Regions from separate parts of the Hymenobacter sp. B81 genome, predicted to be linked through region 2. Evidence: riboswitches for the same ligand, from Rfam matches in the RefSeq annotation. Region 2 holds a riboswitch; the other holds the start of a gene.
What was found. A riboswitch is a leader RNA that binds a small molecule or an ion and turns the genes downstream of it on or off. The one in region 2 is predicted to bind S-adenosylmethionine.

Region 1 (15,079 bases), on a different contig from region 2:
CTGCCACGCTGGCACTCCCAAGCCCCGGCTAGATTTTTGTAGGCGCCTGCGCGCTGCTTTTACCCACCTTTTTCGTTCATCCCCGACTTATGTACTGGACCCTGGAACTCGCCTCGTACCTGGAAGATGCTCCCTGGCCCGCCACCAAGGACGAGCTTATCGATTACTCGATCCGCTCGGGCGCCCCGATGGAAGTAGTAGAAAACCTGCAGGCCCTCGAAGACGATGGCCAGCCCTACGAGAGCATCGAGGAAGTGTGGCCGGACTACCCGACCAAAGAAGACTTCATGTTCAACGAAGACGAATACTAGGAACTGGTTATTAGTTGTCGGTTGTCAGGATCTTTGGGGCCTGAAGCCACCTGCCTGATGAGTCTGCAGACTGACAACTCACAACTGACAACGGACCACTCCTTTCCCACGCTCGCCGTGGAAAATCTGGTTGCGGGGTACGAACGACGCGTTCTGCTCCGCAACCTTTTTTTGCGCCTTACCGGGCCGGCCTTCGTGGCCATTGTGGGGCACAACGGCGCGGGCAAGACCACGCTGTTCCGGGTGCTTACCGGGCAGCTGCCCTACCAGGGCCGCATCGAGCTGGGCGGCCACGATTTGCGGCAGCTGCCGCGCCGCGCCGCCGACGGCCTGCTGGCCCACCTGCCCCAGCGCAACCTGGTGACCTTCCCGGTGGAAGTGCGCGAGTTGGTGGTGATGGGCCGCTTCCGCCACCGCCGCGGCCTGCTGGCCGGCTACGGCCCCGCCGACTACGCCCTGGCCGACGCGGCCCTCGCGCAGGTAGGGGCCGCTCACCTGGCCCACCGCGACTTTCCCCAGCTCTCGGGCGGCGAGCAGCAGCTGGTGTGGCTGGCCCAGCTGCTGCTGCAGGACGCCGCCCTCTGGCTGCTCGACGAGCCCACCCAGCAGCTCGACGTGTACTACCGCCGCCGCGTGTTCGCCCTGCTTGAGGACTGCGTGCGCCGGCGCGGTAAAACCATCCTCTGCATCACCCACGACCTCGACCAGCTGCCCAACCTGCCCGGCTACCTGCTCAACCTCTCGGCCCCCCATCCTAGCCTGGAGCCACTAAGCGAAGCCTCCGTTGCCGCCGCCCGCGCCTGGCTCGAAAACGAAGCCTCGCTGCACATTTAACATTGATCATTTACCATTTATCAGCCGTTCATGCTGCCTGATAAATGATGTGCCGCGACGCACAACCCCACTATCGTTGAACATCTGATAAATGCTAAATGGTAATTGATAAATGATCAATGTCTTTGCCCCGGGCGGCCGCGCAGCAGGTGGACGATGGAACGCAGAAAGGGCCAGGGCGTGACGGACTGCATAATGCGCAGGTTGTCGGGCCAGCTGGTGCGCTCGTCCAGGAAAGCCAGGATGCGCTCGACGGGGTTGCGCTGAAACAGCTCGGTGAAGATGCGCTGGGTTTGCTCGCCGCGCCGCTGCATGATGTCGAGCAGCAGGCTGTCGAACACGCGAAACTGCCACTGGTCGCCGGTGAGGTCTGCCGGCAGCTGGCCGGTGGCCGCCAGGGCCGCCGTGAGCCGGGCCGCGTGCTGCTGCATGCGCAGAAAAGCGTAGCCGGTACTGGCCTTCACCCGCCCGCCGCGGGTACCCAGGTGCACGATGTTGGGCCCGCTGCGGTCGGCGAAGGCGTGGTCGGTCATGGGAATGGCCCCCTGCTCGGTTTCGCGGATGCGGTAGGGCCGGCCCCGCAGCTCGCGGTGCAGGTACTCGCGCAGGGCTGCCTCGTACTCTTCCCGCGGCAGCAGCGTACCTGAAAACAAGGTATACTCGACCAGCGCCCGCCGCGCCTCAAACGGCAGCACGTACATAAACCGGCACTCGTGGTGCTGGGGGCCGCGAAAGTCCATGAACACCGGGGTGGCCGGGTCAAACGCGTCGAAGTCGGTTTCGATTTCCCAGCCCACGAAGTGCTGCCAGAGGTAGCGGCGGTCGGGGCGGCGCTCCAGGCCGGGCGGGCGGCTGTCGAAGGCGTAGCGGGCCGTGAAGGTGCCCAGGGGCGTGTGAGCCGCCGCGCCCACGGCGGTGGTTTCGAGCTGCTCGACGGGGGTGGCTAGCCGGGTAAACTGTGCGGGGCGCTCGGCCAGCGCGGCGTGCACCGCACGGTAGAAATCGAGGCCGCGCAGAGTGGCGTAGCGGTAGCGGCCCAGGGGCCGCACCACGTCGAGCCCCGGGCTGCGGAAGGCCAGCTGCCGCCACTCGCCGGCCAGCAGGTGGTCGAAGGGCGTGGGCTGGTCGGTCCAGAACGACCAGGTACGGTCGTTCTGGTTTTTGGCTGCGGGCTCCAGCAGCAGCACGCGCCGCTCGCGCAGGCGCGGCTCCCGGTAAATGGCGTAGGCCAGGCTCAGGCCGGCCGCGCCGCCGCCCGCAATGATGTAGTCGTAGTCGAACCGCACGGGCACAAATAAACACGAACGGCGGCCTTTGCCGCCGCCGGAAGTAATACCGCCAAGTAAGCGCGGAAGTTATCAGCCGGAGCGGAACCGACTGCGGAACCGGCTTCAGACTGGTGTCAAACAAAACCGGCGGGTGCAGCCCTGCCGCACCCGCCGGTAAACAATCTGCTGCCGCAGCCCGCTTGCTTAGAAGTTGGGCGAGAGCAGGTACTTGCTGTAGAAGTCGTCGATGATCTTCACGGCCGACTCGGCGTCGTCCACCAGCTGCACCAGGTCCATGTCTTCGGGCGAGATGTTGTGCTCGTCTTCCAGCATCACCTGCTTAATCCAGTCGAACATGCCCTGCCAGTAGCGCGTGCCCACCAGCACGATGGGGAAGCGGCCGATTTTCTTGGTCTGGATCAGGGTAATGGCTTCGAACAGCTCGTCGAGGGTGCCGAAGCCGCCGGGCATGCCGATGAAGCCCTGGGCGTACTTGACGAACATCACCTTGCGCACGAAAAAGTAGTCGAAGTTGATGATCTTGTCCGAGTCGATGTAGATGTTGTGGAACTGCTCGAAGGGCAGCTCGATGTTGAGGCCCACCGACTTGCCGCCCTCGGAGCGGGCGCCCTTGTTGCCGGCCTCCATGATGCCGGGGCCGCCGCCGGTGATGACGCCGTAGCCGTGGCGCACCAGCTTGGCCGCAATTTCCTCGGCCATCTGGTAGTAGGGGTTTTCGGGCTTGGTCCGCGCCGAGCCGAAGATGGACACGCAGGGGCCGATTTTGGACAGCTTCTCGAAGCCCTCCACGAACTCGGCCATGACCTTGAAGATCTGCCAGGAGTCGGCAATCTTAATCTCGTTCCAGTCCTTATCCACGAACGCCTTGCGGATGCGCTGCTCGTCGTCAATCTGCACCGTCCGCTCGCCGTGGGTTTGCTCGCGGATGTCGCTAATGCTCTTGGCCTTGTTTTCGTTGACGTCGGGCTGCACGATGGTCTGGCCGCTGCCGACGTTGTGGGCCTCTTCCTGGAGCTTGGTTTTGCTGGTTTTTTTCAGTTTGGTCATGGCCACGCTGAGGGTTTAAGACGGGTCCGCCTGGGAGCTTACTACCGCACAGAGTCTGGCGCGGCGAACCGGAAGGTGAAGGGGAAAGAATAAGGCAAAAGAAAAGCCGCTCCGCCGGGAGGCGGAGCGACCAAAAGTACGGACCTGCAAATTAGTTATTTATTAAGCCGGTCCAACCAGGCATGGTAAAATTGTTACTCCCGGCGGCTCCGGCAACCCATTCCCCAACCAGGATCCGGCCCCGCGGGGCTTACTTCGAGCGAATGGCAATAACCGGGTCCATGTTGGAGGCCATAACGGCGGGGATAATGCCCGACAGCACGCCGATGACCACCGACACGCTCAGGCCCAGGGCAATGTTGCCGAAGGAGAGGAACACCTTGAGCGCATCCTGCGGCACCAGCGTTATCAGGAACACCAGGAACAGGCCCGCCGCCCCGCCGATCAGGCACAAAAACACGGCCTCGAACAGGAACTGAAACAGGATGAAGTAGTTCTTGGCGCCCAGGGACTTCTGAATGCCAATGATGTTGGTGCGCTCCTTCACCGACACGAACATGATGTTGGCAATGCCGAAGCCGCCCACCAGCATGGCAAACGAGCCGATAACCGCGCCGGCAATGCCGATGACGCTGAACAGCTGGGAAATGGCGTCGGCCAGCATCTCGGGGCGGTTCAGGGCAAAGTTATCTTCCTCGCGGGGCTTCAGGCCGCGGATGTTGCGCATGGCCCCGCGGATTTCCGACTCGAGGTTGAGCAGGCCGGGGTCGTCGTCGCGGCCCTTCACGGCCAGCACGCCCTGGGCCCCGCCGCCCATGCCGCCGGTGCTCAGGGTAAACATCTTGCTGAAAGCGCCCAGGGGCACCAGGCAGTTGTTGTCGTTGCTGGGCGTGTCGAGCAGCTTTTTGCCTTCCTTCTGCATCACGCCCACGATGGTGAACTTCTGGCCGCGGGTGCGAAACTCCCGCCCCAGGGCCGAGCCGTGCGGGTACAGGTTGTGGGCTACCTCGTAGCCCACCACGGCCACGTTGGCCGAGCCTTCTACTTCCTGGGGCAGAAAATAGCGCCCTTCGGTCACGGGCACGTCGGACACGCGGCGGAAGTCGTAGGTGACGCCCTGCACGGCAATGCCCTCCACGCTGTTGTCGCCGGCCTTGAGGGTGTTGCCGCCCTGGGCCGCGAACAGGGCAATGCCGCGGTGGCTGCTGGCCGGCAGCACGCGCTGCAGGGCCCGAAACTCACGCTGGGTGGGCAAGGGGCGGTTGAAGTATTTCCACCAGGGGTAGTCGCCACCGAAGGCCCAGGGCCACTTCTGCACGTAAATCACCTTGTCGCCCACGAAGCTCATGCTCTGGCGCACGTTGGCCTCCAGCGAATCGACCACCGTAAACACGGCAATGATGGCGAAAATGCCCACCGTGACGCCCAGCAGCGACAAAACCGTGCGCAGCAGATTAGAGCGCAGCGCCTGCCAGGCAAACCGGAAGCTTTCGAAGATCAGGCGCAGGGTTTTCATTCAGTGCAAGGGTGAAAAGGTGAAATGGTGCGGGCAGAACCGCGGCGGCCGCGCTTTGGCTGCGGCTGCGGGGAGCGGGGGCCAATAAGCCAGTTGCTTAGCGGCCCGCTCGTGCTGGCAGCCGCGCGCGGCCTCACCATTTTCGGGCGAAAAGTAACGATATATCCCGCCGCGTTACGTACTTTTGCGACTCGAATTTTTTTTGTATTTACCCCAGGTCTTGCCTGCCCATCCCGACGGCCATGAAACTGTCCGAATTTAAGTTTGACCTGCCCGAAAGCCTGGTTGCGCAGCATCCGGCCAAAAACCGCGACGAGTCGCGCCTGATGGTGCTGCACCGCGACAGCGGCCGCATCGAGCACCGCACCTTCAAAGATATCATCGAATACTTTGACGAGGGCGACGTGCTGGTGGTGAACGACACGAAGGTGTTTCCGGCCCGCCTCTACGGCAACAAGGAGAAAACCGGCGCCAAAATCGAAGTGTTCCTGCTGCGCGAGCTCAACAAGGAGCTGCACCTGTGGGACGTGCTGGTCGATCCGGCCCGCAAAATTCGGGTGGGCAACAAGCTGTACTTCGACGACGACGGCATCGTGGTGGCCGAGGTAATCGACAACACCACCTCGCGCGGGCGCACCATCAAGTTTTTGTTTGACGGCTCGGACGAGGACTTCTACAAGGCCCTGCACGATTTGGGCGAGACGCCCCTGCCCAAGGAGGTAATCCTGCGCGAGCCGGAAGCGGCCGACAAGGAGCGTTACCAGACCATCTACGCCAAGAACACCGGCGCCGTGGCCGCTCCCTCGGCCGGCCTGCACTTCACCCGCGAGGTGATGAAGCGCATGGAAATCAAGGGCGTGGACGTGGCTTCGGTTACCCTGCACGTGGGTTTGGGTACCTTCCGCCCCGTCGACGTGGAGGACCTGACCAAGCACAAAATGGACTCGGAGAACTTCATTGTGCCCGCCGAGGCAGCTACGATTGTGAACCGTGCCCTCGACCGCAAAAAGCGCGTGTGCGCCATTGGCACCACTTCCATGCGCGCCATGGAGTCGTCGGTGTCGGCCAACGCCCGCCTGAAGGCCACCGAAGGCTGGACCGACCGGTTCATCTTCCCGCCCTACGAGTTCAAGATTGCCAACTCGCTGCTGACCAACTTCCACCTGCCCGAAAGCACGCTGATGATGATGGCCTCGGCCTTTGCCGGCCACGAGCTACTGATCGAAGCCTACCAGCTGGCCATCAAGGAGAAGTATAAGTTCTTCAGCTACGGCGATGCCATGCTGATTCTGTAACCAGGGCAATGAGGTGACAGGAGACCCGTAACAGGTCACGCTGGTACTCTCAAAGCCATAAAGCCCGGCCGTGTTTCCACGACCGGGCTTTACTTTTACCTCAATTCTCCGCGTGTCACCTGTTACGGGTCACGTGTTATCTGTCACCTGTTACCCAAAGCCAGTGTCACCTGTCACCCCATCACCCCAGTACCGATACGCCATCATCGTGGCGGGCGGCAGCGGCACGCGCATGGGCGCCGACCGGCCCAAGCAGTTTCTGCTGCTGCGCCACGAGCCGGTGCTGCTGCACACGCTGCGGCGCTTTGCGGCCCCCGAGCTGGGCGTGGCGCGCATCGTGCTGGTGCTACCCGCCGACCAGTTTGCCACCTGGCAGGAGCTGTGCGCGACCCACGGCGTGAGCATTCCGCACGAAGTGGTGGCGGGTGGGGCTTCGCGCTGGGCTTCGGTGCGCCGCGGGCTGGCCGCGCTGGTCGATTGCGCGGCCGGCACCGTGGCCGTGCACGACGGGGTGCGGCCGCTCACGCCGCTGCGCGTGATTGAAACCACCTACGCCGCCGCCGCCGAGCACGGCGCCGCCATTGCGGCCGTGGCGCCCAAGGACTCGGTGCGGGGCCTGTCGAAAGACGGCTCGTACGCCCTGGACCGCGCGCGGCTGCGGCTGGTGCAAACGCCCCAGTGCTTCGAGCTGGAGCTGCTGCGCCGCGCCTACCAGCTGCCTGAGCTACCCACCTTCACCGACGATGCCAGCGTGGTGGAGGACCTGCACCCCATTCGGCTGGTGGAGGGCGACTACCGCAACCTGAAAATTACCACGCCCGAAGACTTGCTGCTGGCCGAGGCGCTGCTGCGCTGAACAGCCGGCGCGGCCCCAGACTGCGGCTGGCCTGCTAACTTGCCAGTCTAACTTTCCCTTCCGATGCCCGACTACACCTGTCTGCTCTACGAGGTGCGCCCCGACGGCGTGGCCACCATCACCCTCAACCGCCCCGACGTATTCAACGCCTTCAACGACGCGCAGAGCTACGAGCTGCAGGACGCCCTCAAGCAGGTAGCCCGCGATGCGCAGGTGCGCGCGGTGGTGCTTACCGGGGCCGGCCGGGCGTTCTGCTCGGGCCAGGATTTGAAGGCCTCGCAGCAGGTGGCGGCCGAGGGCGGGCAACGCTCGTTCTACGACTCGCTGCACAAGCGCTACAACCCCATCATCCGGGCCATGCGCGCCCTGCCCAAGCCCATCATCTGCCGCCTCAACGGGGTAGCGGCCGGGGCGGGCTGCTCGCTGGCCCTGGCCTGCGACGCCATTGTGGCTTCGTCGGAAGCTTCGCTGATTGAGGTGTTCATCAACATTGGCTTGGTGCCCGACTCGGGTTCCTCGTACTTTCTGCCGCGGCTGGTGGGTTCGCTCAAGGCCTTTGAGCTGTGCGCTCTGGGCTCGAAGGTGCCCGCCGAAGAGGCACTGCGCCTTGGGTTGGTCAACCAGGTGGTGGCGCCCGAGCAGCTCGACGAGGCTGCCTACGGGCTGGCTGCCCGCTACGCCGCGGCGCCCACCAAGGCTATCGGGCTCATCAAGCAGATGCTCAATAAATCGGGAGCGGCCTCGCTCGACGAGATGCTCGACTACGAAGCCTACTGCCAGCAGATTGCGGGCGAAAGCGCCGATTACCAGGAAGGTGTGCAGGCCTTCGGCGAAAAGCGCAAGCCGGTGTTTCAGGGCAAATAAGTCCGCGCTGCAACGGTGCGCCAACGGCTGGTTTCTGCATCAGGAAGCCAGCCGTTGGCCTATACCGACGAGTCGATGCCGGAGCGGGCTTGCCGGGGCACTATGCAAGCAAGCGGAAACCCGAACCGGGGCGCTAAAGCGGGCAGGGGAAATTTTCCCGGGCGGGGCTCACCCCCACGCGGCTTTTTGCGTACACGCCCCACGGCCCCGGCCGATTCTGAACCTACAGCCAACCCCTTCCGAACCTCTTTCGCCTGCTGAACTATGGACACTCAACTGGAGCAACACCTCGAAAAGATTATGCCTGAAGACATTGCGCGCACCTTCGAAAGCGCCTACCACGTCATTCAGGGCAACAACGAGCACATGGAAGATTTGCTGCGCCACGGCGGGCAGCTGCTGCGCAAGGCCAGCCGCCGGCTAACGCCCACGCAGATGGTGCTCGGCATTGCCGTGCTGGCCGTGGGTGCCGTGTTCGTGCTTACGCGCTATTCCGACGAAATCAGCGACGCCATTGAGGACTTTACCGATGGCGACGACAACCAACAACCGGCTAAAGACGACAAAGGCCCGAAGAACAAGCAATAGACTTTCAAGGGCTTACCTGCTTCGCCCCGCCCAGCTACTACGCGGTAGTTGGGCGGGGCGAATTGCGTTTCACATCATCATGTGGTTGCACTACGACAAGGCGCGGCTGTAATCTTGCAGCACAGAAAGCTCACACCCGCCCCGAATAATACAACCTCCTTTGCTATGAAAACGCTCTGCTACACCCTGCTGTTTGCCGTACTGGTTTCGGCGCCTCTGGAATCGAGTGCTGCTGAAACGGCGGCTGCCCCGGTAACGACGGAGGCCGCGGCTTTTTCGACCAACGATGCCGGCAGCTACGCGGCCTTCAAGCGCAAAAAGCGCAAGGCCAAGCGCCGCATGGCGGCCCGCCGCCGCAACCGCATGCGCGGGGGCTTCTAGCCCCGGGCGCTACGCCGCCGGCTCCAGCACCGCAGGGTCGTTGTGGGCCGGGGAGTTGACCCGCGTGGTCACGGTGTATTCCTTGAGAATGCCGTCGGGCAACGGGCGCAGCAGCGCCTGGTGCCCGGCGGCTTTTTCGTGGTCGTCGAGCCAGGCCAGCTCGGCGGCGCGGTCGGGCAGGATGACGGGCATGCGGTTGTGCAGGCGGGCCATCAGCTCGTTGGGCTCGGTGGTGATGATGGTGAAGGTGGGCACTACTTCGCCGGTCTGGCGGTCGGCCCACTCGTCCCAGAGGCCGGCAAAGGCGAATGGCTGCTCGTCGTGGCGCAGGATGCGGTGGGGCACCTTGCCGCGCCCGGCGGCTTGTTCCCACTCGTAGAAGCTGTCGGCCAGCACGAGGCAGCGGCGGCGCTGCAGCAGCTGGCGGAAGGAAGGTTTTTCGGCCAGGGTTTCGGCGCGGGCGTTGATGGGGCGGGGGGCCTGCTTCAGCTCGCGCGTCCAGGCGGGCACCAGGCCCCAGTTCAGCAGTTGGATGCGGCCGGGCGCGTGGTTGGTGATGACGGGCAGGGCCTGGGAGGGGGCAGCGTTGTAGGTGGCCGCCAGGGGCTGATCGAATCCGGCCTCGAAGCGCTGCTCGACGCCGGGGGTGGGCGAAATGAAGGTGTAGCGGCCGCACATAGCTTTTGGGGTCTTGGGGTCCTCAACGTAGAAGCGGGGGGTGGTGTTGGGCAGCGAAGGTAGGTCAAGGCTCACTGGGATAGTCACTGCCCTCAATCTCTCTACACTGGCCTTGCTTTAGCAGCTTCAAAGTGGTTGCGAGCTGGCCCTGATCGGCCAAGGTGGTATCGCGCTGACCGCCCGGTGTCAGCGCGACCAGGAACACAGACTTCCGCCAGCTGTTATCGGCCTGCCGGTGCTGCTGGTACCAGATGACGCCTTTCGTGTTGTCCAGCACCTGTCCGTAGAATGCCCGAGCGCGGTAAATAGGTGAGTAGTCGGCGTAGTAGTGTTCGGTACCCGGCCGGGCGTAGCGGTTCTGGCCGTTGGCCACTGCCAGGGTTCCATTGGCCGGGGAGTGGATGTAGAGGCCGGGGTTGGCGTCGCACTGGTTGCAGTAGCGGCCTGCGAAGATGAGATAGGGCGCCTGGCGACCGTTGGCTATCTGGCCGATGTAGGCTGGCTGCAGTAGGCGGGTATCGTACTCTTGACCGTCGCGGAACTTCAGCACCGAGCCGGCTACCTGTTGAAATAGCCACGCGTCCTTTTGGGCCTGGGCCGCTGCCGCAGGCTTGGCCGCGGGTTTTGACGACTCATCGGCGGCCGTGGTTAGCGTTTCCCTATTGATGGTGCAGGAGCCCGCGAGGATCAGCAAGCAGAGGCCAAAGCCGGGTTTAGCAAGCGGAAGCATAACATAATAAAACAAGTGGGTATTATTCTGGGCACTGCGACTAACGGGCGAGCTGACTCTGCCTAAACACGCTGCCCTTCCCTACCGGACGATGACTTCGACGCGGCGGTTGCGGGGGCGCTGGCGGGGGTCGGCGTTGTCGGCCACGGGGCGGGTGCCGCCGTAGCCCTGGGCCAGCAGGCGCAGCGAGTCGATGCCGCGGCCGACGAGGTAGCGGCGCACCAGGGCGGCGCGCTGCTGGGAGAGCTGTAGGTTTTTGGCGGCGTCGCCCACGTTGTCGGTGTGGCCGGCAATTTCGAGGCGCAGGCTGGGCTGGGTTTGCAGCACCCGCAGCAGGCGGTTGAGCTCGGGCTGGGAGGAAGGCAGCATGCGGGCTTTGCCCTGCTCGAAGTAGAGCTGGCGCAGCTCGACGGTGGTGCCCTTGCTGAGGGTGGAGAAGTCAGGCAGCGAGTCGGTGGGAGCGGCTGCCGCGGGACCCAGAGTAACCTGCGCGGGGAGTTGCTCGGTTGCAGCCGAACGAGCGGCAGCGGGGCGCACGGCGGGCCGGGCGGCGGAAACGGCCCGGCGGCCTACTACTACGGCCGTCGGGGTAGGCGTGATTTTGATGGCCGGCTTGGGGGCAGCGGCTACCGGCGGCGGGGCGGGTGCGGGCTTGGCGGCGGTTACGGGCCGGGCCGACTGCGGCAGGGCGGCAAACAGGGCCTGCTGCCCTACGGGCACAAAGTCTTCGGCCCGGTCGGCGCGGCGCCAGCGCAGCAGGGCGCGGCTGTCGAGGATGGTCTGGAAGTAATCGACGCGCAGGCGGTAGTAGCGGCCGGCTTCGAGGCGAATGCGCACGGTGGCGGGTACGTGGTCCTGCTCGCGCCAGGCGTTGATGAGCTGCTTGCCGCCCAGCCACACCCGCAGGCCGTCGTCCATGACGGTGGAAAACTCGTACTCGGCCGTGGCCGGCACCAGAATCCAGCCTTCCCAGCGCACGGAGAAGTACTCGCCGCCCAGGCCCGGCACGGGCGGCTGCTTTTTCCAACTGAAGTCGATGGCGGGGTCGATACGCCGGTGCACCAGGCGCTGGAAGTTGGTACCGTTGTAGTAGGAAGCCTGCAGCCCGGTGCCGGTGGGCAGGGCCGAGGTCTGGGCGCGGCTCAGCAGCGGCAGCAGGGCCAGCAGTCCGGAAAGCAACAAGGGTTTCATAGCTTAATGATAACGCCGGGCGCCAAGTATTCCGTGTGCGGCGGGCGTCCCGGGCTACCGGCTAGCCTTTTCCCGGCGCCGGGCGCGGTTTCATTTTCGGGGCGGCTGTCGTATCTTCGCTGCAGCTTATCCAGAAAGACCGAGGGACTGGGCCCTGTGACGTCTTAGCAACCAGCCACTGCGGCGGAGGTGCTAACTCCCATCCGAAGCGAGTTTCGCGTTCGGAAAAGATGAGCGGAACCGGCACCTTCTCGGGGCGCCGGGGCTTTCTGGATACGCTAGCGCGCACCTATTCCGGAAAGCCTTTATGCCCCAGCTCCCTGCCTCACCCCTCGCCGATTTGCTCGCCCGCCGCGCCATTGTGCTCGACGGCGCCATGGGCACCATGATTCAGCGCCACCAGCTCACGGAAGAAGACTTCCGCGGCACGCGCTTTCAGGACCACCCCAAGCCCCTGCGCGGCAACAACGACCTGCTCTGTCTGACGCGCCCCGACGTGATTCGCGGCATTCACGCCGAGTATTTCGCCGCGGGCGCTGACCTGGCCGAAACCAACACCTTCTCGGGCACCACCGTGGCCCAGGCCGACTACGGGCTGGAGCACATCGTGTACGAGCTGAACTTCGAGGCCGCCCGCCTGGCCCGCGAAGCCGCCGACGAGTACTCCACGCCGGAGTGGCCGCGCTTCGTGGCCGGCGCCATTGGGCCCACCAACCGCACCGCCTCGCTTTCGCCCGACGTGAACCGGCCCGGCTTCCGCGCCATCACCTTCGACGAGCTGGCCGAGGCCTACCACGAGCAGGTGCGCGGGCTGGTGGATGGCGGCGTGGATGCGCTGCTGATTGAGACCATTTTTGATACACTGAACGCCAAGGCGGCCATGTTTGCCGCCCAGCGCTTCTTCGACGAGGGCGGCCGCGTGGTGCCCATCATGATTTCGGGCACCATCACCGACGCCTCGGGCCGCACGCTTTCGGGCCAGACGGTGGAAGCGTTCTGGAACTCGGTGCGCCACCTGCCCATCCTGAGCGTGGGCCTGAACTGCGCCCTCGGGGCCAAGCAGCTGAAGGTGTACCTGCAGGAGCTGAGCCGCCTGGCCGACTGCTACGTCTCGGCCTACCCCAACGCGGGCCTGCCCAACGCCTTCGGCGGCTACGACGAAACGGCCCGGCAATTTGCCGACGTGCTGGAAGAGTACCTGCAAGAGGGCCTGGTGAACATTGTGGGCGGCTGCTGCGGCACCACGCCCCAGCACATTGCCGAGGCCGCCAAGCTGGTAACCAAGTACCCCGGCCGCGCCATTCCGGAGCGGCCCCGCGCCACCCGCCTGAGCGGGCTGGAGCCGGTGAACATTTATCCCGAAAGCCTCTTCGTGAACGTGGGCGAGCGGTGCAACGTGACCGGCTCGCGCGCCTTCGCCAAGCTCATCCGGGCCGGGCAATACGAGGAAGCCGTGGCGGTGGCCAAAGCCCAGGTGGACGGCGGCGCCCAGGTGCTCGACGTGAACATGGACGAAGCCCTGCTCGACTCGGTAGCGGCCATGACCACCTTCCTGAACCTGATGGCTTCGGAGCCCGACGTGGCGCGCCTGCCCATCATGATCGACTCGTCGAAGTGGGAGGTGATTGAGGCCGGGCTGAAGTGCACCCAGGGCAAGAGCATCGTCAACTCCATTTCGCTTAAGGAAGGAGAGGAAGCCTTTAAGCACCACGCCCGGCTGGTGCGCTCCTACGGGGCGGCCGTCATCGTCATGGCCTTCGACGAGCAGGGCCAGGCCGACAACTTTCAGCGCCGCATCGACATCTGCCAGCGCGCCTACCGCATCCTCACCGAGGAAATTGGCTTCCCGCCCGAAGACATCATCTTCGACCCCAACATCCTCACCGTGGGCACCGGCATCGAGGAGCACCGCCGCTACGCTATCGACTTTATCGAGGCCGTGCGTTGGATCAAGCAGCACCTGCCGGGCTGCCTCACCAGCGGCGGCGTGAGCAACGTGAGCTTTGCTTTCCGCGGCCACGACCAGGTGCGTGAGGCCATTCACGCCGCCTTCCTCTACCACGCCATCAAGGCGGGGCTGGACATGGGCATCGTGAACCCCGGTCAGCTCATCGTGTACGACGAAATTCCGGGGCCCTTGCTCGAAGCTGTGGAAGACGTGCTCTTCGACCGCCGCGCCGACGCCACCGAGCGGCTGGTGCAGCTGGCCGACATGCTGCGCCTGATGAGCGGCGGCGCCGGGGCCAAAGCAGCGGTGACGACCGAGGAGTGGCGCGGCTGGCCGGTGGAAAAGCGCCTCTCGCATGCGCTGGTAAAAGGCCTGACCGACCACATCGAAGCCGACACCGAGGAAGCCCTCAAGCTGCTGGGCCGCCCGCTGGCCGTAATTGAAGGCCCGCTGATGGCCGGCATGACCGTGGTGGGCGACCTGTTCGGCGCGGGCAAGATGTTTTTGCCGCAGGTGGTGAAGTCGGCCCGGGTGATGAAGCGCGCCGTGGCCTGGCTGGAGCCTTACATGCAGGCCGAGCGCGACGCGGCGGCGCTGAAAGGCGGCACCGAAGCCCGGCAAACGGCCGGCAAAGTACTGCTGGCCACCGTGAAGGGCGACGTGCACGACATCGGCAAAAACATCGTGGGCGTGGTGCTGGCCTGCAACAACTACGAAGTCATCGACCTGGGCGTGATGGTGCCCTTGGAGCGCATTGTGGACGAAGCCGAGCGCATCGGGGCCGACATCGTGGGCCTGAGCGGCCTGATTACGCCTTCGCTCGACGAAATGGTGTACGTGGCCCAAGGGCTGGAAAAGCGCGGCTTGCGCGTGCCGCTGCTCATCGGTGGCGCTACCACCTCACGCCTGCACACGGCCGTGCGCATCGGCCCGGCTTACTCCGGCCCGGTGGTGCACGTGAACGACGCTTCGCGCGCCGTGCCGGTGGCGTCGGCCTTGCTGGGCCTGGGCCGCGACGCTTTCGTGAACGACATTGCGGCCGAGTACCTGCAGCTGCGCAACGACCACGCCGGCCGGCAAAGCAACAAGGATTACGTGCGCATCGAAGACGCCCGCGCCGGCGGCTTCCAAGCCGACTGGGCCGCGGCCGACATCACCAAGCCCTCGTTCCTGGGCACGCGCGTGTTCGAGGATTACCCGCTCACCGAGCTGCTGTCCTACATCGACTGGACGCCCTTCTTCCACGCCTGGGAGCTGAAAGGCCGCTACCCGCGCATTCTGGAAGACGCTACCTACGGCGAAGCGGCCACCAAGCTATTTGCCGACGCGCAGATGCTGCTCAAGCGCCTGGTCGACGAAAAGCTGATTCAGGCCCGCGCCACCGTGGGCTTCTGGCCGGCCAACACCGTCGACCACGACACCATTGAGCTGTACCGCGACGACACGCGCCAGCAGGTGCAGGCCCGCACCTTCACGCTGCGTCAGCAAAGCCTGAAAGCGCCCGGCCTGCCCTACCTGGCCTTCTCCGATTTCCTGGCGCCCAAAACCAGT
Region 2 (15,079 bases):
GCCATCGGTCCGCGCACCCGCGCCATCATGGCGGTGCACCTCTACGGGCAGTGCGCCGACCTGACGGCCCTGCGCGCCCTGGCCCGGCAGCATGGGCTGGCCCTGATCGAAGACACCGCCCAGGCTATCGGGGCTACCTGGCAGTTTCCCGACGGCAGCACCCAGCCCGCCGGCACGGTGGGGGAAGTGGGCACGACCTCGTTTTTTCCGTCGAAGAACCTGGGCGCGCTCGGCGACGGCGGCGCTTTGTTTACCCGCTCCGAAGCCCACGCCGCGCAGCTGCAGGAGCTGGCCAACCACGGGCAGCCCCGGGGCCGCAAGTACCTGCACCAGCGCATCGGGCTGAACTCGCGGCTCGACACCCTGCAGGCGGCGCTGCTGCGCGTGAAGCTGCGGCACCTGCCGGCCTGGACCGCCGCCCGCCAGCAGGTGGCCGCCCGCTACGACGCGGCCCTGGCCTCGGTGCCCGGCCTGCGGGTGCCCGCGCGGCAGACGGGCAGCACCCACGTCTTTCACCAGTACACGGTTACGCTGGCCTCGCCGGCCCGGCGCGACGGGCTGCAGGAACATCTAAAGCAGTGCGGGGTGCCCTCGGTGGTGTACTACCCCGTGCCGGTGCACCGCCAGCCGGCCTATCAGTACCTGGGCTACCGGGAGGGGCAGTTTCCGCGGTCCGAAGCGCTGTGCCGCACGGTGCTTTCCCTGCCCATTCACCCGCAGCTCACGGCCGAGCAGGTGGACTACGTGGCGGCGGCGGTGCGCGCCTACCTCGACCAGGCGGGGCAGTAGCGCGGCGGCTGATTGTAGGACTGCTGAGGGGCGGCACGGGTTTGATGGCGCCGGATGCGGTTGTTCCGGCAGACTTAGCGGATATTGCCGGCTGCTACCCGCCCCGAATACTTCGTTGCCTTGCCTGATTCCCCGTTTCCCGACGTTCGTTTTGCTATTTGCGGCGTGGGCCACATCGGCCGCCGCCACGCGGCCCTGGTGGCGCGCCACCCCGGCGCCCGCCTCGTGGCCCTCATTGATGTGCGCGCCGAGCTGCAGGCCGAGCTGGCCGCCGAGTTTGCCGATGTGCCGTTTTTTGCGTCGCTCGACGCCTATTTGGCCGCCGCACCTGCTGGCAGCCCCGCCGCGGCCGACGTGCTGACGGTGGCTACGCCCAACCACCTGCACGCCCCGCAGGCCATGCAGGGACTGCGCCACGGGCTGCACGTGGTGGTGGAAAAACCTATTGCCCTACGCAAGCGCGACGCCGAGGACATCATTCACGTGGCCCTGCAAACCGGGCGGCTGGTGTTTGGGGTGATGCAGAACCGTTACTCCCCGCCCGCGCAGTGGCTCAAGCAGCTGGTCGACTCGGGGCGGCTGGGGCAGATTTACCTGGTGCAGATCAACTGTTTCTGGAACCGCGACGCGCGCTACTACCGCGGCGGTAGCAGCTGGAAGGGCCGGCAGGCCGAGGACGGCGGCACGCTGTTCACGCAGTTCAGCCACTTCGTGGACTTGCTGTACTGGGTGTTCGGCGACATTCACCGGGTGCAGGCTCGTTTCTTCGACTTCAACCACCGGGAGCTGACCGATTTTGAGGACTCGGGCCTGGTGAGCTTCGAGCTGCTGCGCGGCGGCGCGGGCACCCTGCAATACAGCACCAGTGTGTGGGACCGGAACCTGGAAAGCTCGCTTACGGTGGTGGCCGAGCACGGCAGCCTGCGCATTGCGGGCCAGTACATGGACAAGGTGGAGTACTGCCACGTGCAAGGCTACGAGCTGCCCGAGCTGGCCCCCACCAACCCCGCCAACGACTACGGACCCTACCAGGGCTCGGCCGCCAACCACGTGCAACTCATCGAAAACGTGGTGGATACGGTGCAGCAACGCAGCTTCGCGACTACCAACGCGCTGGAAGGCATGAAGGTGGTGGAGATTATTGAGCGGATTTATAGCCTTAAATAAAATTTGATGAGCCTGGTTTTAAATATCATTCACGCTCGCACCTTTATTTAGATGGTTGGTTTCTCTGTTGCCAATTTCTGCTCCTTTGCTTCAATAGCTATTATTGCCTTAGGGGCACTGACATCCTGTGAAGGTCAATCTGAATACTCGCAATCAAGCACGGATAAAGTAGCTGGGACATCACAACTTACAGTTATAATCGATTCAGTAGATGCCGATAAAAGTGTAGTTGACAGTTCTTTTTATATGAAGTTGATGACCCCGAAGGATACGTTTATTATCAGACCAGTTGATAAGCAGCTAAGCTTCCCTGCACTTGAGGACTCTTTGACAAGCGTCAGGGTTTATTATAATGATCGATATTTTGAGACGAGCGGGAAGGTGCTTGTTAGTGAATACAAGGCCTTGTATTTCCCAAACGAACATGCTACGATAATAATCGATAACTACCCATTTGAACATCCTACAGCTAAAAGCTGGCTGGGAGAAAAGAAAGAGCGTGTGTATTATGAAATTAAATTCAAGAAATTAAGGCGCTATTTTTTGACTTTTATGATTCTTGACTCTGTGAACGTGGATAAATGAATTTAGCCAAAGTGACTTATACGCAATTATCGTCTGGTGTATAAGCGACATATTTATCCCGCTAATGAATTCCGCAAACCTATTTGGCTGAACCGGATTCGGTTAGCGCCGTTTCTCTGCCCATGTACCCCACTGACCCCCAAGCCGAGCTGCGTGCCTGGCAGCAGAAGATGCAGCGGCCGCCCTCGACGCTGAACCGCTTCACGCGGCACCTGCAGACGCGGTTGAACGCGCTGCTGCCCGAGCGGGTGCACCAGGCCCTGACGGCGGCCATCAAGCAGATGGTGCGCGGGGTGCTGTTTGGCTCGACGTACACCACCAGTAGGCCGCAGCCGGGGCTGGCGCTGGCGGCACGCGAGGAGGCCGTGCGCACCCGCATTCGGTACTACCGCAACACGGCCACGGTGGAGGGCGCGGCTACCGGGGCGGGGGGCTTTCTGCTGGGGCTGGCCGATTTTCCGCTGCTGCTGGGCATCAAGCTCAAGCTGCTGTTCGACGTGGCCGCGCTTTACGGCTACGATGTGAAGGACTACACCGAGCGGCTGTTTTTGCTGCACGTCTTCCAGCTCGCCTTCAGCAGCCAGCACACCCGCAACGAGGTGTACCGCCGGGTGGCCGACTGGGAAAGCTACCGCCATACCCTGCCCACCGACGTGCACGCCTTCGACTGGCGCAGCTTTCAGCAGGAGTACCGCGACTACATTGACCTGGCCAAGATGGCCCAGCTGGTGCCGGTGATTGGGGCGGCAGTGGGGGCGGTAGCCAACTACCGGCTGCTGGAGCAGCTGGGCGAAACGGCCATGAACTGCTACCGGCTGCGCTACTTTGCCCGGCCCGGCAGCGGGCTGGAAACGGTGCCCGGGCAATAGCATAGTGGCCGGGCTTGCAGAAACGCGGCGGCGGGGGTTACCTTTGCAGCATCAATTCTTTCGCTGTTGAAGGATTGTTTTTATAGAGAGGCGTGGAGAGACAGGCTCTGCGAAACGCCGGCAACCCCCCGGAGCATCCGGAACGGTGCCAAGTCCTGACCAGATAAAAACAAGTTGCTGTGGGCGCTTTGCTTTCCCCGTTTGCATTCTTTCCGGGCCCCGGCGGGGCCCCGGCTCACCTGGTAGCCCCCGTGGCGGCTGCCGGCCCGACTTCGGCGGCTTGTTGCTGTTGTTGTTAGCCCGCTTGAGCGCGTAGGCGCTTTTCCCTCGGTTTTTTGGCGGAGGCCCCGATTCAGGGACCGGGCCGTTTAGTATTGCCCCGACTCCAACGTCGGGGCACCACGCCGCCGAGCCACCCCAGTGTTTTCTTTTTCTCACCCAGGCCCGGCGCCGTGCGTCGGGTGGCGCGGGGCCGTTGGGCCGGGGCTGCTGCGGGCAGCCTGGGCGGGCGGCGCGGCGCGTATTGGCGGCCGGCCCCGGCAGGGGCGCGGGCGCACCTAGTTGTATGCTGACAAAATCGTTGGAATTGCTGCGGCGCGAGGCCGCGGAGACGGGCGCGCACACCCTCAAGCGCAGCCTGGGACCGTTTCACCTCATTGCCATTGGGGTGGGCGTCATCATTGGGGCGGGGCTGTTTTCGCTCACGGGCATTGCGGCGGCCAACCACACCGGGCCGGCCGTGACCCTGTCGTTTGTGGTGGCGGCGGTGGGCTGCGCGTTTTCGGCCCTGTGCTACGCCGAGTTTGCGGCCATGGTGCCGGTGGCCGGCTCGGCCTACACGTACTCGTATGCCACCATGGGCGAGCTGTTTGCCTGGATTATCGGCTGGGATTTGGTGCTGGAGTACTCGGTGGGGGCGGCCACGGTGGCCATCAGCTGGTCGCAGTACCTGGTGAAGTTTCTGGGCAACTACGGGCTGCACTTGCCGCCGCAACTGGTGGCCTCGCCCTTCGAGACGAGCGTGCTGGCCGACGGCAGCACCGTGAGCGGGCTGGTGAATTTGCCGGCCATGCTGGTGGTGCTGGCCATTACGGCCATCATCGTGCGCGGCACCCAGGGCTCGGCCTGGTTCAACGCGGTGGTGGTGGCCCTGAAGGTGTCGGTGGTACTGGTGTTTATTGCGCTGGGCTGGCGCTACATCGACCCGGCCAACTACCAGCCCTACATTCCGCAGAACACCGGGGTGTTTGGCGAGTTTGGCTGGAGCGGCATTCTGCGCGGGGCCGGGGTGGTGTTTTTCGTGTTCATCGGCTTCGACATTGTGGCCACCATGGCGCAGGAAGCCAAGAACCCGCAGCGCAACATGCCCATCGGCATCATCGGCTCGCTGCTGGTGTGCACGGTGCTTTTCATGTTGTTTGGGCACGTGATGACGGGGCTGGCGCACTACTCCGCATTCAAGGACAGCGCCGCGCCGGTGGCCATTGCCATCGAGCAAACGCCCTATGCCTGGCTGAGCTCGGCCATTATCCTGGCCATCCTGATCGGCTACACCTCGGTGATACTGGTGGATTTGCTGGGCCAGAGCCGGGTGTTTTTCTCGATGAGCCGCGACGGGCTGCTGCCGCGGGTGTTTTCGCAGATTCACCCGCGCTTTCAGACGCCGCACCGCTCGAACCTGCTGCTGGGCGGGTTCATCAGCTTGTTTGCGGGCTTTGTGCCCATTCGGGTGGTGGGCGAGATGTGCAGCATCGGCACCCTGCTGGCCTTCGTGATGGTGTGCGTGGGGGTGCTGATTATGCGCAAGCGGGAGCCGAACGCGCCGCGCTCGTTCCGCACGCCCTGGGTGCCGGTGGTGCCGGTGCTGGGCATTGTGACCTGCCTGGTGATGATGCTTTCGCTGCCCGCCGATACCTGGCTGCGCCTGTTTATCTGGCTGGCCCTGGGCCTGGTGATTTACTACGCCTACGGCAAAAAGCACAGCAAGCTGCGCCAGGGCCTGGCGGTGGACCCCACGGTGGAAGCCCCGGGCACGGGGCTGGGCTAAGCCAGCCGGCACCTCAGGCCAACGGCCCGCTACCCCTGACGGGTGGCGGGTCGTTGGCTTTTTCAGGGGGGTAATAGGATTCCGCGGCAGGAAGAAAGTGTGACCGGTGCCGGAACGACTGCGGCGGGTGCCGGAAGGATTGCGTCCGGTGCCGGAACGACTGAAACCAGACCCGGAACGAGTGGGGCGAGGGCCGGAACGATTGCGTCCGGTGCCGGAACGACTGCGGCGGGACCCGGAACGGTTGAGGCGGGACCCGGAAGGACTGGGGCGGGGGCCGGAAGGAGTGGGACCCCGGCCCCGGTGGCCTCACCCCCCGGCCCCCTCTCCGGGGGAGAGGGGGAGCCTAGCGTTGGTTGTTGGTTTTTTGTTGTTGGTTTTTCGCTTTTCGGGGCCGGATGAAGTACACTCTGGCAACTGGCAACTGGCAACTGGCAACTGGCAACTGGCAACTGGCAACTGGCAACTGGCAACTGGCAACTGGCAACTGGCAACTGGCAACTGGCAACTGGCAACTGGCAACTGGCAACTGGCAACTGGCAACTGGCAACTGGCAACTGGCAACTGGCAACTGGCAACTGGCAACTGGCAACTGGCAACTGGCAACTGGCAACTGGCAACTGGCAACTGGCAACTGGCAACTGGCAACTGGCAACTGGCAACTGGCAACTGGCAACTGGCAACTGGCAACTGGCAACTGGCAACTGGCAACTGGCAACTGGCAACTGGCAACTGGCAACTGGCAACTGGCAACTGGCAACTGGCAACTGGCAACTGGCAACTGGCAACTGGCAACTGGCAACTGGCAACTGGCAACTGGCAACTGGCAACTGGCAACTGGCAACTGGCAACTGGCAACTGGCAACTGGCAACTGGCAACTGGCAACTGGCAACTGGCAACTGGCAACTGGCAACTGGCAACTGGCAACTGGCAACTGGCAACTGGCAACTGGCAACTGGCAACTGGCAACTGGCAACTGGCAACTGGCAACTGGCAACTGGCAACTGGCAACTGGCAACTGGCAACTGGCAACTGGCAACTGGCAACTGGCAACTGGCAACTGGCAACTGGCAACTGGCAACTGGCAACTGGCAACTGGCAACTGGCAACTGGCAACTGGCAACTGGCAACTGGCAACTGGCAACTGGCAACTGGCAACTGGCAACTGGCAACTGGCAACTGGCAACTGGCAACTGGCAACTGGCAACTGGCAACTGGCAACTGGCAACTGGCAACTGGCAACTGGCAACTGGCAACTGGCAACTGGCAACTGGCAACTGGCAACTGGCAACTGGCAACTGGCAACTGGCAACTGGCAACTGGCAACTGGCAACTGGCAACTGGCAACTGGCAACTGGCAACTGGCAACTGGCAACTGGCAACGAACACCTACCGCCGCAGGCGGGCCAGGAATTTTTGCAGGGGGGCACGGGCTTCGGGGGCGACGCCGGTGGCCAGCACCAGGGGGGCGTAGACGGCGGTGAGCACGGCCGCGCGCAGCAGCATGGTGACCAGGGGGGAGTGTACCGGGGGTACCAGCCAGGCCAGCAGGCCGGCGGCGGTGGCCAGGGCCAGCACCAGCAGAATGCGCCCGTCGAAGGGCTGCATGCGGTAGGCCTGCCACACAAACCAGGTGCGGGCCACGTTGATGGCCGTCATGGACAGGAGCGTGGCCAGGGCGGCCCCGGTGATGCCCAGGCGGGGAATCAGCCAGGCGTTGGTGGCCACGGTGAGCACGGCCAGGGACACGTTGAAGAGCAGATCGAAGCGGTAGCGCGGGGAGGTGACGACGATGAGGCCGTTGACGCCGGTGATGCCGTCGATGAGGCGGCCCAGCAGCAGCAGCAGCACCGAGGTGGCGCCGGCGGCGTACTCGGGCTTGCCGATGAGGGCGTAGATGAAGTCGAGGTTGAGGCCGATGCCCAGGGCCAGGTAGCAGCCCAGCACGGTGCCCAGGCGGGTGGTGCTGCGGTAGAAGGCGGCCATGCGCGGCAGGTCGTTATCCTTCCAGTACTGGGCCAGCAGCGGGAAGGCAATCTTGTTGAGCGAGCGAAACGGAATGGTGAGGGCCGTGCTGATGAAGAAGGCAATGGTGTAGATGCCGGTGGCCCGCAGGCTGATAGCCGAGCCGACCATGAGCGCGTCGATGGAGCTGATGATGGTTCCCGAGACGTTGGAGAGCAGGGCAAAGCCACCGAAGCGCAGCAGCTCGCCCAGGGGCCGCACCTGCCAGGCCGCGGCCGAGGGGCGCAGGTGCAGCTCGCCGATGTAGGCCAGGTAGAGCGCGGCCAGCAGGGAGTTGAGCGCGTAGAGGCCCATGAAGGCCAGCACGAACTGGTGAAAGTCGATAAGTCCCTGGCCGTAGCAGATGGCGGCGGCAGCGGTGAGCAGGCGCTGCAGGATGTCCTGCACGAAGGCCGTGAAGGAGGAGTGAAACAGGGCGCGCAGGTAGGCTTCCTGCAAGCTGTAGAGCAGGGTGAAAAACGCCAGGCCGATGCCCCAGAAGTAGTAGGGCATGAGCAGGGCCGCGTCGTGGGCGTACTGGCGCAGAATGAGCGGCCGGCCCAGCACGTAGAGGGCCGTCGCGAGCCCGAAGCCCAGCATGGGCAGGCCCAGCAGCAGCGGCAGAAAGCCGTGGTGGCCAACCTCGCGGTTGCGGAAGTAGGGAAAGAAGCGGATGCCCACGCTGCCGAAGCCAAACGCAGCCAGCTGGGCGTAGATGGTGGCAATGCTCACCAGCACCCGGGTGAGGCCAATCTGGTCGGGACCGAGCAGGCGCGGCAGCACAAAGGCGGTGTTGACGAAGCCCAGGCCCAGCCCGACGTAGGAAATGATGGTATTGCGCAGCCCCTGCCGCTGAACGATGCCCAAATGCTAGTTATCGGTTGTCGGTTGCGAGTGGTCGGTGGCGGCCGCTTTCGTGCGGGCTACCAGTTCGGCCCCGGTGAGAAACGCGGCGCGGCGGCTGCGAAGGTAGGCCATGATGCGGTGGAACTCCCGGGGGCCGTTGCGGTGGTTGGCCGGGTCGAAGTTTTCGTTGTGCCAGAGCAGCGAGAATACGCCACCGAACCGCTCGATTTCCCCGAGCATGGGCTCAATGGCGGGCATGATTTCCTCGGGCGCCAGCTGCAGGTAGCGGGGGTGGTGCAGGGTGGCATCCATCAGGTTCAGCGGGATTTCGAGGAAGTTGTGGCAGCCGCCTTGCTCGAAGTCGAACGGATGGAAGGGCAGGCAGTACGAGTTGCGGAAGCCGAAGTGCTCGGCAAAGCCCAGGGTGGAGTCGTAATCGAAGACCCAGCCGTCGAGCAGGGCGGGGGTGCGGCGCGGTTCCCAGTACAGGTAATGAAAGCGGATGCCGGCCGGCGAGTCGGCACCGCGGGGTATGGCCTGAGTTTCTTCACCCAGGCGCTTCGAGTCAGCGGAAGTGCCAATGCTGGCGTGCAGCTGGATTTCGGCACCGGCGGCAAGCAGCTGGTTGATTTCCGGGGTGTAGTCGGTTAGGAAGTAATCCGCGTTGGGGGTACCGTTGGCCGCCGGGCGGTGCTGCGGAATGAAGAAGAAGGTGCTGACGGCTTCGTATTCGGCCACCGCCCGCTGTACCTGCGCCAGGTTGTCCCAGGCGTCGGGGCGGGTGAGGTGCTGCCAGAGCTGCCGGCCGAAACCCAGCCAGTCGCGCCGCCGCAACGCCTGCTTGGCGGTTTCCTTCCAGGCGCTGCGCAGGTTGTCGATGTCGTGGCTGACGAAGGCGGCGAAGGGCGCGTCAGCCTTCCAGTGGCGCGGGCGCATCTGCCGACCCGTGACGTGCTCCACGGCAGCGCGCAGCACGTCGAAATAGTAGTTGACCACCGGCACCGCCACGAAGCCGTAGCGCTGCTGCACGCTGGCCGAGTAGGGGAAGCGGCCGTGCTGGTCGCGCTCATCCGAGTAATACTCCTGCCAGCCGCTGAGTAGGTAAAAGGCCGCGGAAATGATGTCCGCGTGGATTTCGGCCCGGCCGGGCAACAGCGTCAGCAGCGGGCCGGCCGGGTGCGGGTCGAAAAAGAACGGCAGCGTCCGGCCTTGCCAGTCGCGCCAGCTCGGCTCCGGCGGGTACGGATTAACCTGCTCGAAGAACGCCCCGGCCGCGTCGGCTACTTCGATGTTGGGCTGCGTGGCGGCGTAGCCAATCGTCGGCAGCGCGTCTTCGGTTGCGTAGGCCAGGTGAAAATGCCGGAGCACATACGTAAGCCGGGTATCAGCCGAAACCGGGGAAGCCTGCAGCGGCGGGAGGGAAGACCTATCAGCGGGGAGGCTCATGCAGCGAAAGTACAGGACAGGAAGGCGAATCGACGCCGCTACCAGCGCAACGAGGCACAATGCAACCGGGCCGCCCGCGCGCCGCAGCAAGCGGCAGGCAGGCGGCCCGGCAAGGGCAAGCGTCAAAGCCTATTCAATTACCAAACGCTTGGTGGCTACGCCTTCGGGCAGGTTTACGCGCAGGGTGTACACTCCCGAGGGCAGCACCGGCAGCGCCAGCCGCTCCGGGGCACTGCCGCTCAGTTTCTGCGCGAATACCTGCTGGCCCAGGGCGTTGATGAGGCTGGCCTGGGCACCTTGCGGGCGCACGGCGGTCGGCAGCTCCAGCCAAACTTCCCGCTGCGCGGGGTTGGGGTAAATGCTCAGCTGCTCGCCGAGGCGGGCCGGGGCAGCGGCCAGGGGCTGATTGGCGGTCAGCACCACGGAGAATCGGCCGGTCGGCACCGCGCTGGTGGCCGTGAAGGCGTAGCTTGATTGCTGCGCCAGGTTAACCGACGTGCCGGTTTGGGCATCGTGCAGGAAAGCAGAAACGCCCGTAGGCAGATTGAGCAGTTGGTTGGCGCTCAGGGTGTAGGTCCCAGGCTGCGCCACGCGCACCAGCAAGGGCAGCGTAACGGGAGTAGCCAGGCCGGTAATGGGCAGGCCGTTGATCGACAATTCTACGTTACCCGCCAGGAAGGCCAGGCGGCTGGGGTTGTTGCCGGCTACCTTGTAAGCATCGTAGGCCGAATCGAAGCCGGGCGTAGCCCCAGCCTGGAAGTAGGCCGTGGCCTGGTCGGCCGGGCCGGTGCTGCCGGCCAGCTCAAGCTGCACCAGCGGGCGGGTTTCCGTGCTGCGCTGCAGGGCGGGGTTGGCGTAGGAAGTGAGGCGGGCCGCATGCGAGAACTGCAGCGCGGCCGAGCCGGCGTTGGGCGTGCTCACGCGCACAAAAAAGCCCTGACCCATGGGAATGAGGTTGGAGCCACCGTTGGCCGCTACCCCGTTGATGTAGGTGGCGTAGGTTCCCGTGTAGGGGCCGGAGGATTTGAACACGTACAGCGCATTATCCAGGTTGTTCAGGCCACCCGTTAGCGCATTCCAGTCGATGGGGCCGGGGTAGGGGTTGCCCAGCAGGTGCCAGCCCGACTGCGGGGTGGCATCCCGGTGCAGGCCATCCACGCGCAACGGGGTCGTCCGCAGCGAGCCGCCAAAATCCACGACCTGATTGCCGCTGATGTTCACGGCAAAGCCCTTGCCCGGTACCATGGGGTCAGTGGTGGCCGCCGGCGACAACCAGCCCAGATCAAAGTCAGCCACCGTACTGCCGGTTCCTACGCGGGCGGTGCTGTAGTAAAAAACGTTTGGGAAGGGCACCGTGGTGCTGGTGTAGGCCGGGTTCACAATGGGCGTGAAAGCGGCCGTGGCCAGGTCGGCCAGGGTGGTATTCTGCACGGGGGCGGCCAGGTGGCGGTAGCCCGCGCCGCTGTTGCGCGAACCATCGAGGTAGCGCTGCACCGTTACCCGGCCCGTGACGCTGGTTCCCGGGGCATTGTAGAGCATGGCCGTGGCCTGGGCATCCGAGGCCAGCGTCAGCGTGTTGTCGGCCAGGGCCAGGTTGCCGTTGGTCGTCAGCACCCGGCGCACCAGCATGGGCACCGACGACTGGGCGCCGGCCACGCCCACCGTCAGGAAGCCCAGATCAACTGTGCCCGCTCCGCTCAGCACCTGCGGCGCCAAGCCGGTGAGCGACACTGCGCCCAGGCCCGTCAGGCTGCCGTCAGCCGTGAGCTTGCCGCTGAGGCTCAGATTACCGGCTGCCTCCACCGTCATCGATGCTCCCGGCATTACGGTAAAGCTGGCTGCCGCGGCCGCGGCAGCCAGCACCGGCATGCGCACGGCGTTGGCCGGAATGACCACGTCGTCGGCCGCCGTGGGAACCAGGTTGGCGCTCCAGTTGGCGGGGTTGGTGTATACCGTGCTGACGGCGCCCGTCCAGAGGTTGCTGGTCAGAATGTACTCGCCGCGGTTGATTTGGGTCGCCACCGTCAGGGACGTCGCCGAGCTGGTGGTCGTAGCGGCCGACCAGCTGGCTTCGTTGCTGGAGCGCCCATACACGCGCTTGCCCGCCGGGCTGCCGTCCTGAGGAAGCAGGCTGACGCTGTAGGTGGAGCTGGCGGGAGTGGTGAATACGCCAAAGTAGCTGCTGCTGGCCCCGGCGGCCGGCGCCACATTCGGCGCTTGGTTTACGGCGTAGAGCTGCACGCCGCGGGTGTTGCTGCTGGCAACGTTCACCTGCGCCGCATCCCCATTGGCCGCGGTGAGCGACAAGGTAGTGCCACTGGAGCTGCCGCTGGGATAAGCCGATACACTCGCATCGCCCAGGGCGGCGCCGGAAGTGGTCCACGGCGACGAGCCGAAGAAGTTGGTCAGTGCGCCGTTTACTGGGGTGCTGCCTGCATCGGTGGCCGTGGCGCCGCTGCTCTGGTCGAAGCGGTAGTAGGCAACCAGGTCGGCCGGCGCGGTGGGGATTTTGGCGCACATCGCGGCGCGGATTTGGGCGGCCGTGCGGGCCGTTTTCCACACGCGCACCTCATCCATCTGCCCACTGAAGAATCGGCCATTGGCCAAGTAGTAGATGCCAATGGCCATTGGCACCGAAGTAGTCAGGTCACCATTGGTATAGTTGAAGGTCGTGCTGTTTTCCAGCACGCCATCAATGTATATCTGCCAGGTGTTGCCGGTGCAAACCCCGGCCAAGTGATGCCAGCGGCCGTCATCTACGCGTGTGGCCGACAAGCCGGAGGTAAAGTACTGACCTACTCCGGCTCGGCCGTGAAAACCAGCATAACCGCCATTCGTCACCAAATGGTAGCCCTTGTCCTCACCCGCCGCGTCAGAATATTTGCCCAGCACAAACTGATAGTCGCTGGTAGAAGTCCTGATCCAGGCTTCTACGGTTACCTGCTGTGTGATGCCGCGGTTGCTCGTGCCGGTTTCGACGTAATTGCCAAAACCATTAAAGGTCAAAGAATTGCCCGCTCCAGGCAACGTTTGACCGTGGACGGGCGCAGCGGCGAAAGTGAGAAGCATCAGAGCGCCTTTGGCCAGCGCCCGCGAAAGATTCGCCAAGGGAGAGGTAGAGTTGAGGAGCATAGAGAGAATGGAACATGAAAGCCTGCAAGTTACGGCTGTTGGAGCCAGGCATCGATAGCCTGCAGGGCAAGTTGCTGACTTTTTCCTTCGTTTGGAGTGCCCAGCGTAGCGGAGTAGTAAGCCGCCCGCTGGTAGTGGGTTGCCGGCTTGAGCTGCTGGTAGCGGCGCAACAGCTCGCCAACTTCGGGCAGGGTGTAAGCCCGTTCAACTAGGCCGTGGGCCGCGTAGCCGTAGTAATCGTCGGCCGCCGCGTGGGTGCCGAAGCGGTAGTAGATACTGACCAGGTTGAGCAGCGTGGCCTCGAGGTGGGTGGAGGTGTCGGCCGCCACCAGCGCGTCGTGGCCCAGCAGGAACTCAAACACACTTTCCTCCCGGGCACTGGACCAGCGCAGCTGCGGAAAGGCCCGGCGCAGGTCGGCAAAGTCGCGCTGGTCGCCGGGGTGAGGGCGCAGGGTGAAGGTAATATCGGGAAACTCGCTCAGTAGGTATTCCAGGGCGGCGCTCAGCCCATCGGTAGGGTCGAGCAGGTTGGCGGCAATGGCCACGCGGCGCACTGCGAGGCTGGTATTGCGCTGGGACAGAAAAGCATCGGCCTTAGGCATACCTACCAACTGTACTCTGCCGTGCACGGGGCCACACTGCCGGTACTTATCCAGCGCATCCTGGCCTTCCAGCAAATTCAGATCGAAGCCCAGAGGCGGAAACGAGGTGCTCACGCTCGCGTGCTGAATGTAAGCTGTGGGCACGCCTTCGGCTTGGCAAGCCAGCAGCAGGGCGCGGGCATCGTCGTTGTGGTCGTTGGCAAATACCACCGCTCGCGGCCGGTAGTGGCGCAGGGCCCGGCGGTATACCTCGTAGTAGCCAATGGCGTTGAAAATCAGATCAAAGAAGCGCCAGGCGGCCCGCCCTTCGGTGCGCAGCAGACCGAGCAAGACCACTGGGAACTGCCAGTAGTATAGTAGCTTGCGGCGCAGGGAAAGCCGGTTGACTCGATGGTTGTAGCGCCCGATCTGCTTGCTCTGGCCCGCTACCAGCACGGCGTCGGCACGGTGCTGCCGCAGAAAGTGCAGCGCATCGTAGTTGTTCTGACTGACCACGTAGAGCCAGACCGCGCCGCTCAGTTTTTCGGGGTTACGCACCGGCCGGAACACGTTGCCCACCAGCCGCAGTCCCGCGTAGCCCAGCACCTTAACCAAGCGCCGCACCGGACTGGCCGGCGACACGGGTTCGAGCACCGAACTGGGCAGCGAAGCATACAGCGGGCTGAACCGCAGCTGCAGCAGGTCGCGCATGCGCGCCACCAGAGGCGAAACCAACACGGGCCTACAGGTTTTCCCAGCTAAGCGGGGTGCCGGCACGCAGGGCTGCGCGGGCCGGTTTGCCCAGCACCTGGTCGAAGTAGCGGGGAGGAAGCCCGTCGCCGGGGCGCACCACGCGCAGATTTTCGCGGCTGAACGGCTCCCCGGCGGCAATGTCGCGCGCCACGTACAACGAACGTTTGTAAAGGCGGCTGTTTTCCTCGGCCCGCTGCACCCCGTACTGGATGCTGCCCAGCGCCTGCCAAGCCCGCTCGGTTTCGGTAACCAGCTGCGCCACTTCCTCGGGTTCCAGCGAAAAGGCCGAATCCACGCCACCGTCGGCGCGGCGCAGCGTGACATGCTTTTCCACCACGCAGGCCCCCAGCGCCACGGCGGCTACCGAAGCTCCTACCCCCATGGTGTGGTCGGACAGGCCCACCAGGCAGTCGGGGTAAAGCTGCTGCAGGTGCGGAATGGTGCGCAGGTTGGTGTTCTGGGGCGTGGCCGGGTAGGTGCTGGTGCACTTGAGCAGCACGAGTTGCCGGCAGCCGGCTGCCCGGAGCACGTCTACGGCTTCGGCTACCTCGGCCAGGCGGCTGGCACCGGTGCTCATGATAACGGGTTTGCCGGTGGCAGCTACGCGCCGCAGCAAGGGCCAGTCGGTATTCTCGAAGGAGGCAATCTTGTAGGCCGGTACGTCCAACGACTCCAGGAAGTCAACGGCTGTTTCGTCGAAGGGCGAGCTGAAGGCCAGCAGGCCGTGCTGCCGGGCCCGCTCAAATAACGGGCGGTGCCACTCCCAGGGCGTATGAGCTTCTTCGTAGAGCTCGTACAGCTCGCGCCCATACCAGAGCGACGACGGATCGTCGATGCGGTGGGCGCCGCGCAGGGTCAT

Region 1: another riboswitch for S-adenosylmethionine. It lies ahead of metH (methionine synthase); the one in region 2 lies ahead of ACE191_RS06095 (amino acid permease).

What each region holds. Positions count from the first base shown of each region.
Region 1 covers NZ_JBIYZW010000002.1:880,512-895,590, reverse strand. Annotated here, with positions in the region: gene ACE191_RS14935 (DUF2795 domain-containing protein) at 90-311, shown strand; gene ACE191_RS14930 (ABC transporter ATP-binding protein) at 483-1,145, shown strand; gene ACE191_RS14925 (lycopene cyclase family protein) at 1,262-2,431, opposite strand; gene ACE191_RS14920 (TIGR00730 family Rossman fold protein) at 2,618-3,481, opposite strand; gene ACE191_RS14915 (ABC transporter permease) at 3,732-4,997, opposite strand; gene queA (tRNA preQ1(34) S-adenosylmethionine ribosyltransferase-isomerase QueA) at 5,240-6,292, shown strand; gene ACE191_RS14905 (2-C-methyl-D-erythritol 4-phosphate cytidylyltransferase) at 6,456-7,148, shown strand; gene ACE191_RS14900 (enoyl-CoA hydratase-related protein) at 7,212-8,012, shown strand; gene ACE191_RS14895 (hypothetical protein) at 8,277-8,600, shown strand; gene ACE191_RS14890 (hypothetical protein) at 8,766-8,981, shown strand; gene ACE191_RS14885 (SOS response-associated peptidase) at 8,991-9,734, opposite strand; gene ACE191_RS14880 (hypothetical protein) at 9,724-10,389, opposite strand; gene ACE191_RS14875 (PA14 domain-containing protein) at 10,471-11,580, opposite strand; SAM riboswitch class I at 11,704-11,817, shown strand; gene metH (methionine synthase) at 11,888-15,079, shown strand, end outside.
Region 2 covers NZ_JBIYZW010000001.1:1,349,166-1,364,244, reverse strand. Annotated here, with positions in the region: gene ACE191_RS06115 (DegT/DnrJ/EryC1/StrS family aminotransferase) at 1-789, shown strand, start outside; gene ACE191_RS06110 (Gfo/Idh/MocA family protein) at 910-1,956, shown strand; gene ACE191_RS06105 (hypothetical protein) at 2,008-2,541, shown strand; gene ACE191_RS06100 (EcsC family protein) at 2,664-3,410, shown strand; SAM riboswitch class I at 3,488-3,580, shown strand; gene ACE191_RS06095 (amino acid permease) at 3,976-5,457, shown strand; gene ACE191_RS06090 (hypothetical protein) at 5,856-6,932, shown strand; gene ACE191_RS06085 (polysaccharide biosynthesis C-terminal domain-containing protein) at 6,848-8,329, opposite strand; gene ACE191_RS06080 (DUF7033 domain-containing protein) at 8,333-9,754, opposite strand; gene ACE191_RS06075 (LamG-like jellyroll fold domain-containing protein) at 9,884-12,823, opposite strand; gene ACE191_RS06070 (hypothetical protein) at 12,916-14,205, opposite strand; gene pseI (pseudaminic acid synthase) at 14,210-15,079, opposite strand, start outside.